Regions from separate parts of the Gordonia sp. NPDC058843 genome, predicted to be linked through region 2. Evidence: predicted binding sites of a transcription regulator. Region 2 holds the regulator's gene; the other holds the start of a gene.
The links. Region 2 encodes LexA, which represses DNA repair genes until DNA is damaged. Its sites were predicted from a motif close to CGAACANNTGTTCG; they were not measured.
Positions count from the first base shown of each region.

Region 1: the regulator LexA is predicted to act here: its motif matches at 1,505-1,518, upstream of ACFW3F_RS11670 (SAV_6107 family HEPN domain-containing protein).

Region 1 is NZ_JBHYNC010000013.1:91,271-94,676, reverse strand. It holds gene ACFW3F_RS11675 (DUF3040 domain-containing protein) at 361-759, opposite strand; gene ACFW3F_RS11670 (SAV_6107 family HEPN domain-containing protein) at 926-1,399, opposite strand; gene ACFW3F_RS11665 (GNAT family N-acetyltransferase) at 1,770-2,444, shown strand; gene ACFW3F_RS11660 (phytoene desaturase family protein) at 2,447-3,406, shown strand, end outside.
Region 2 is NZ_JBHYNC010000001.1:129,381-132,786, forward strand. It holds gene nrdR (transcriptional regulator NrdR) at 1-255, opposite strand, end outside; gene ACFW3F_RS00615 (LysM peptidoglycan-binding domain-containing protein) at 355-897, opposite strand; gene lexA (transcriptional repressor LexA) at 1,129-1,833, shown strand; gene ACFW3F_RS00625 (phosphoenolpyruvate--protein phosphotransferase) at 1,811-3,406, opposite strand, start outside.

The sequences.
Region 1 (3,406 bases), on a different contig from region 2:
CGCGTCGCCTCCAGGTTCCACGCTGTAGCCACGTGACAAATGAGGTCTGATGAGGCCAAAGGGACGTCAAAGGTACGTCTACCGCCCACCCATTCGTGCAGGTGGGGCAAAGTGGGGCACCCGGGTGGGGAGAAGTGGGGCAGACCGGTGGGGAGAAGTGGAGCCCGTCGACCGTGCGCCCGATCCCGTCGACTGTGCGCCGCGTGGTCATCCAGTCAGCGCGAGAGGCGGGCGGCAACACAACAGAGCCGCGTACCCGTGGGGCACGCGGCTCTGACGTATGCGGTTGTCGCGGTGGTGTCGCGGTTGTTCGCCGGGGTCGTTCAGCCGATCGGCGAACGCGGAGTCAGGATCGGCAGATCACTCCTGCTCGAATCGGCGATTGAATCGCTCCTCCATACGTTCGGACAGCTTGCGCTTGGCACCGGAGGATCCGGACTGCTTCTTCCCCGCCCTGGGCGTCGGCGAACCGGCCTCGGTGGAATTGTCTCCCCACAGCGCGAAGAGGCCTGCCCCGAACATCACCAGGAACCCCAGAAGGCTCACTATCGGGAACCCGCCGATGTTGATGTTGACTATGAGTCCGCCGACCAGCATCACCAGACCGACGACGAAGACCGCCGCCGCCTGCAAGCGACGTCGTCCGCTCGACTTCCCCAGACGTCGACGCTTGACACTGGACGCAAACTTGGGGTCTTCCGCGTACAGCGCGCTCTCGATTTGTTCGAGCATGCGTTGCTCGTGCTCCGAAAGTGGCACCGACCCTCCTTCTCACTGATCCGCGACGCCGACGAAGGTCACCCGCGACCGGAAAGGCGTCTGCGCCTATATCGTCCCATGATACGAGGTGAAATCGACCGCGACCACCATTACTCGCCGTTGCAGATGACCGTCCGGTGCGTCAACCGGCAAAGTGTGGCCGGTTTCACGCTGTCGCCCCGATCTGAGGGGCGTCGGAACCGAGTTTTCCTTGCTCGTAGGCGATGACCATCGTCTCGACCTGACGGAGAAAGTCGAGGACGAGGAGCCGCATCCCCGCGACACTGTCGGGATCGACCGTGCGGATGATGCCGGACTCGATCTTCATCCGAACCGGTGAGAGCGCGGCGAAGCGGGCCGCGATCGGCGCCAGGTCCGGTGCGACCACGCCGATGCGGGTCCAGGCGTTCGACGTCCTACGCCGGACCGTGCCGACCGGCTCGTGCACCGCGAGGGCCGCACCCGAGGCACGAAGGGCGACGAGGTAGAGCTGGCGGAAACGCTCGGCACCATCCTCGACGCCATCGGCGTTGTCGAGGAGTAGGTGTGCACGCTCGAGGAGATCCCGGGCACGGCCGACCATCATCGGGTCGACCAAAGCCGCGTGGGTGAGAGCTGTGGCGCTGCGCTGCCTGGCCATGCCGTCCTCCTCATCGTGTTGCTGCGTCCGGCGGCAGACGCTTCCCTCGTCCGCCGCCGGACCGTGTCGAGGATGAACGCGAACAGCTTGCGGAGGCACATTCATCGAACATCCGTTCGACACGTTCAATATAGCTATCCCGGCGTCGGTGTTCAAGACATCTGTGACCCGACTCCATCGCCTGCGATGTACAACGCCACCACCTGCGACCCGATTCCTGCCGAGTGTGCATCATCGATAGGACAACTCCCGGGAGTGGCCCGCGATGCGATGCCCCAGGACGGGACGGTCCCGCCGTCCCCGATGCCGGGCGACCTCGCATGCGGGTCGACGACGACCGGAGACCGACGACGCAGAGAACGGAAGTCCGTTGACCATCCGTCTGGTGAGCTTGAGCGGCGACGACGCCCGCGCCTGGCTCGAGCCCGCATTGGAGATCTACGTGACCGCGATGAACTATCCGCGCGGCACCGAGATCCATCGGGCCGGCCTCTGGCGCGAGCACATCGCCCGGCCGGGATGGCGCGCGGTGGGCGCGATAGAAACCGTGACCCCGTACGAAGCACGGACCATGCCGGCAGCTCGACGCCGGGTGGGTCCACCGGTCGGCGTCGGACCCGACGACCTGCTTGTCGGGATCGCCTACGGCTACACCGGCGCGACGGGCCAGTGGTGGAATCAGCAACTGCGACTCGGACTCCGCGAGACGGGGCGCCCACCCGCGACGGTCGAGGCGATCGCCCGCGACTACTTCGAACTCACCGAGCTGCATGTGCACCCGACGGCCCAGGGACGAGGGATCGGACAGTGGCTGCTCGCCCGGCTACTCGCCGACCGGCCCGAACGTCATGTGTTGCTGTCGACGCCGGAGATCCCCGCCGAGGACAACCGCGCGTGGTCGCTGTACCGGCGGATGGGCTTCACCGACGTCCTGCGCCACTTCACCTTCACCGGCGACCCACGTCCGTTCGCCTTCCTCGGGCGTCCACTCCCGCTGGAACTACAACCCCCGACCGCGGCACAGCGCGTCGGTACCGGGAGCTGACCGTGCACGGCACTCGACGCGATGCCGTCGTCATCGGCGCGGGCCACAACGGCCTGATCGCCGCGGCCTACCTGGCGCAGGCCGGACGGAACGTGGAAGTCCTCGAGCGGGACGAGATCCCGGGCGGCGCCGTCTCGACCGTCGAACGCTTCCCCGGACATCGGGTCGATCGCGGGTCGTCGGCACACCTGATGATCCGGCACTCCCCCGTGCTCGACGACCTGGACCTGGCCGCACACGGCCTGCGTTACGTCGACTGCGATCCGTGGGCGTTCGTCCCGGCGACCGCGACAGCCCCGCCGATCGTCTTCCGCACGGACCTGGACGCGACCTGCGCTTCCATCGAAACTGCCTGTGGCGCAGCCGATGCAGCCGCGTATCGGCGATTCGTCGCGACGTGGATGCCGCGTGCCCGGGCTGTCATGGACGCGTTCTACCAACCCGCGACGATGGGCCGGTTCGGCCGGGCGTTCGGCGGCCTCGGCGACACCGCGAGCACGGCACGCACCGGGTTCCTCGGCCGGCGGAGCGGCCGGGTCATGAACCTCACCGCCGAGTTGATGACGTCGGGCGACTCCCTCCTCGACGAGTACTTCGAGTCCGAACAGCTCAAGGCCGGTCTCGCCTGGTTCGGCGCCCAGTCCGGGCCGCCCATGAGTGCACCCGGGACCGCACCGATGGTCGGCTTCGCCGCACTCATGCACCTCATTCCGCCCGGCCGCGCGATCGGGGGAAGCGGCGCCCTGACCGACGCGCTCGTGCACCGGATCGATCGGGACGGCGGCCGCGTCTCGTGCGGGGACCCGGCGGTGTCGGTCGCCCGCTGCGGCGACCATTGGCGGGTGCTCACCAGCAGTGGCGAAGCCCGCTGCGCCGGCACCGTCATCAACGCGTGTCACGTGCTGACCACGCTGGATCTCCTCGCGGCCGGCGGTTTCGACGCGGGGATCATCGACCGTTGG
Region 2 (3,406 bases):
GGCCAGCTGCGCGAGCGCGTCCTCGGCGACGTGGCGGCCCTGGCATGCACGCCGCACACCGCGCATCACCTTCTCCCGACTGAACGGCTCGGTGACCCCGTTGCGTTTGACCACGGCCAGTACGGCACTTTCCACCGTCGAGAATCTGCGCCCGCACTCCACGCAGGAGCGACGGCGTCGGATGGCCTGCCCTTCATCTGCGACACGCGAGTCGATGACCTTGGTGTCGTCGTTCTTGCAGAAGGGGCAGCGCATCGTGTCCTCACGCAGGTCTCGGGACGCTGGAGCGCAGTGAAACCGTGCGCCCCGCCGCTTCTCGGCCGGCCCCTGTGACACCGAGGATACCGCCCGGCCTCAGCGGTACCGGGGGGTGAGCAGGGGCTGGCCCACCTGCAGCGCGCTCGAAGGCAGATCGTTCATCGCGACGATCTCGTCGATCACGACCTCACGCGGCATCTCGGGCGCCACCCGGCCGGCGATCGTGCTGAGCGAATCCCCCGAGCGGACGTGGACGACCTCCGCGCTCACCGCGGCAGGCGTCATCGAGTCCGAGTAGTTCTGCCCGACGACACCGAAGACCCACACGACGAACGCCAGCCCGACGCCGGCGAGGACGGCGACCGCGGTGCGGCGACGGCGACGGAACACCGCCGCATTCGGCGCGACCGGGCCCCGGCCCCTCGCCCCCATCGGCGAACCGCAGTGCGTGCCACCCAGGCGTGGGGTGAGCGGCGATGAGCCACCCGCCGGCCGGTTGCCGGAGGGCCGGGTGTCCACCGGCCTGGTGCCGTCGGAGAGCGGGGCCCGGGTCCGGACACGATCGGCGCGATCGGTGCTCGCCCGGGTGACGACGGGGCGTTCGGCGTGGACGGGAGCGACGAGAGTGGCGGTGCGCATGGTGCCCTCCGGGAGTTCTGGTGTGCTGGGTGTGCGGTTGTTCGGTGTTCGAACTTCGATCAGGTGTTCGATGCACTGATGTTCGAATTTGTAGCACGGCGCACCGACAAAGTCTCGCGACACATCGAACAAATGTTTGAGGTGATGCCCGCACTCCGCTAGGCTCGGACGCGGCTGAGACATCCCACGGGCCATCTACCTGCACGTTCCGAAAGACGAGAGGAACCGAACATGAGTGACACCGGCGATAGGCGCGGCCGAGCGCGGGGCGCCGACACCGAGGCCCCGATCGACGTCGCCGCCGCCGAGGCCTCACTCACCCCGCGGCAACTCGGGGTCCTGGAGGTGATCCGCCGTTCGGTACGCGAGCGCGGCTACCCGCCGAGCATCCGGGAGATCGGCGACGAGGTCGGCCTGGCCTCGACGTCGTCGGTGGCCCATCAGCTGCGGACGCTGGAACGCAAGGGACTGCTCAAACGCGACGCGAATCGGCCCCGAGCGGTCAACATCGCCCCGAGCGAACCGCCCACTCCGGAGAACCCGACGGCGAGCCAGTTGCCCGAGCCGACCTTCGTGCCGGTCCTCGGACGGATCGCGGCCGGCGGTCCGATTCTCGCCGAAGAAGCCGTCGAGGACGTCTTCCCGCTGCCCCGCGAACTGGTCGGCGAGGGCTCACTCTTCCTGTTGCGCGTCGTGGGCGAGTCGATGATCGACGCCGCCATCTGCGACGGCGACTGGGTGGTGGTCCGCCAGCAGAACGTCGCCGACAACGGCGACATCGTCGCGGCCATGATCGACGGCGAGGCCACGGTGAAGACCTTCAAGCGTCAGGGCGCCAACGTCTGGCTCATGCCGCACAACGAACTGTTCGATCCGATCCCCGGTAACGACGCCGTCATCCTCGGCAAGGTCGTCACCGTGATGCGGCGAGTCTGACCTCTCCACCGACCGAACGGTCGAGCACTGCCGCGGCGGCCTCACGCGCCGCGGCGGGGTCGGAGGTGGCCAACGCGGCGTCGGCGGCCGCGCGACAGTCCTGCGCGGTCACCTCGCCGAGTCGTGCTCCCACCGCGGCCGCTGCGGCCGGCGCGCTGGAGAGCGAGGTCACCCCGAGTCCGACGAGCACGCAGGCGAGATTCGGATCGGCGGCCGCCTCCCCGCACACCCCCACCGGCTTGACCTGACGGACTCCCGCGGCGGCGACTCCGGCGATCAGGCTGAGCACGGCGGGTTGCCACGGGTCGGTGAGCCCGGCGAGATCGGCCGACATCCGGTCGGCCGCCATCGTGTACTGGGTGAGGTCGTTGGTGCCGATCGACACGAAGTCCACCTCGGCGAGGACCGCCTCGGCCAGGATCGCCGCAGCGGGCACCTCGATCATGACCCCGGCCACCAGACCCCGGCCACGGACCTCCGCGGCGAACACGCGCGCCTCCGCCGGCGAGGCGATCATCGGCGCCATCACCCACGGCGCGACCTCGACACCCTCTGCGGCCCGCGCGATCGCATCGAGTTGATGCGTACGGATCTCGGGATGTGCGAGCGCGATCCGATCCCCTCGGACACCGAGCGCGGGATTGGATTCGTCGGGATGCGTCACGAAACGGAGGGGTTTGTCGGACCCGGCGTCGAGGGTGCGGATCACCACCTTCTGTCCGTCGAACGCGTCGAGGACCTCACGGTAGATCGCAGCCTGCTCGTCGACCGTCGGTTCGTCGGCGCGTTCGAGGAACGCGAGTTCGGTGCGGAAGAGTCCGACACCCTCGACGGGGTGGCCGGCCGCGGCCCTTGCCGACGATCCGTCGGCGACGTTGGCGAGCACCGAGACCGGAGCACCGTCGGCGGTGTGGCCCGGGCCCGTCCAGCCGGCGACGACTTCGGCGTGCCGCCGGTCCTCGTCGACGCGCGTCCGGGCTGTCTCCGTGTCGGGCTCCACTTCGATCCGCCCGGTCGTCCCGTCGACGAGAATGGTTGTGCCGGATTCGATCTCGGCGAGATCGGCGACTGCCACCACACACGGGATGCCCAGTTGCCGCGCGATGATCGCGGTGTGACTGGTCGGTCCGCCCAGGCGGGTGACGAGAGCGATCGTGCTCGTCGGGTCGAGGCCCGCGGTGTCGGCGGGTGCGAGGTCGTCGGCCAGCAGCACCGACGGCACCTCCGGTGTCGGCACGCCCGGTTCGGGTAGGCCGAGCAATTCGGCGAGGACGCGGTCCCGGACATCGTTCAGATCGGTGACCCGCTCGGCCATGAGCCCACCGAGTTTGGTGAACACCGCCGCGAACTGGTCGGTGGCCACGACGGCAGCGGCCTCGGCGGAGGCGCCCTTGGTGATGAGGGCGGTTGCGGCACCGATCCAGCCCCGGTCCTCGGCGAGGCCCGCTGTGGCCGCGAGCACCTCGGCAGCCACCCCGGTGTTCTGCGATGCGCGGGCGCGCAGTCGCGCGGCGACCACTCCGGCCGCGGCGGCGAAGCGCGTCACCTCGTCGGCGCGGCGCTCCTCGGCGAT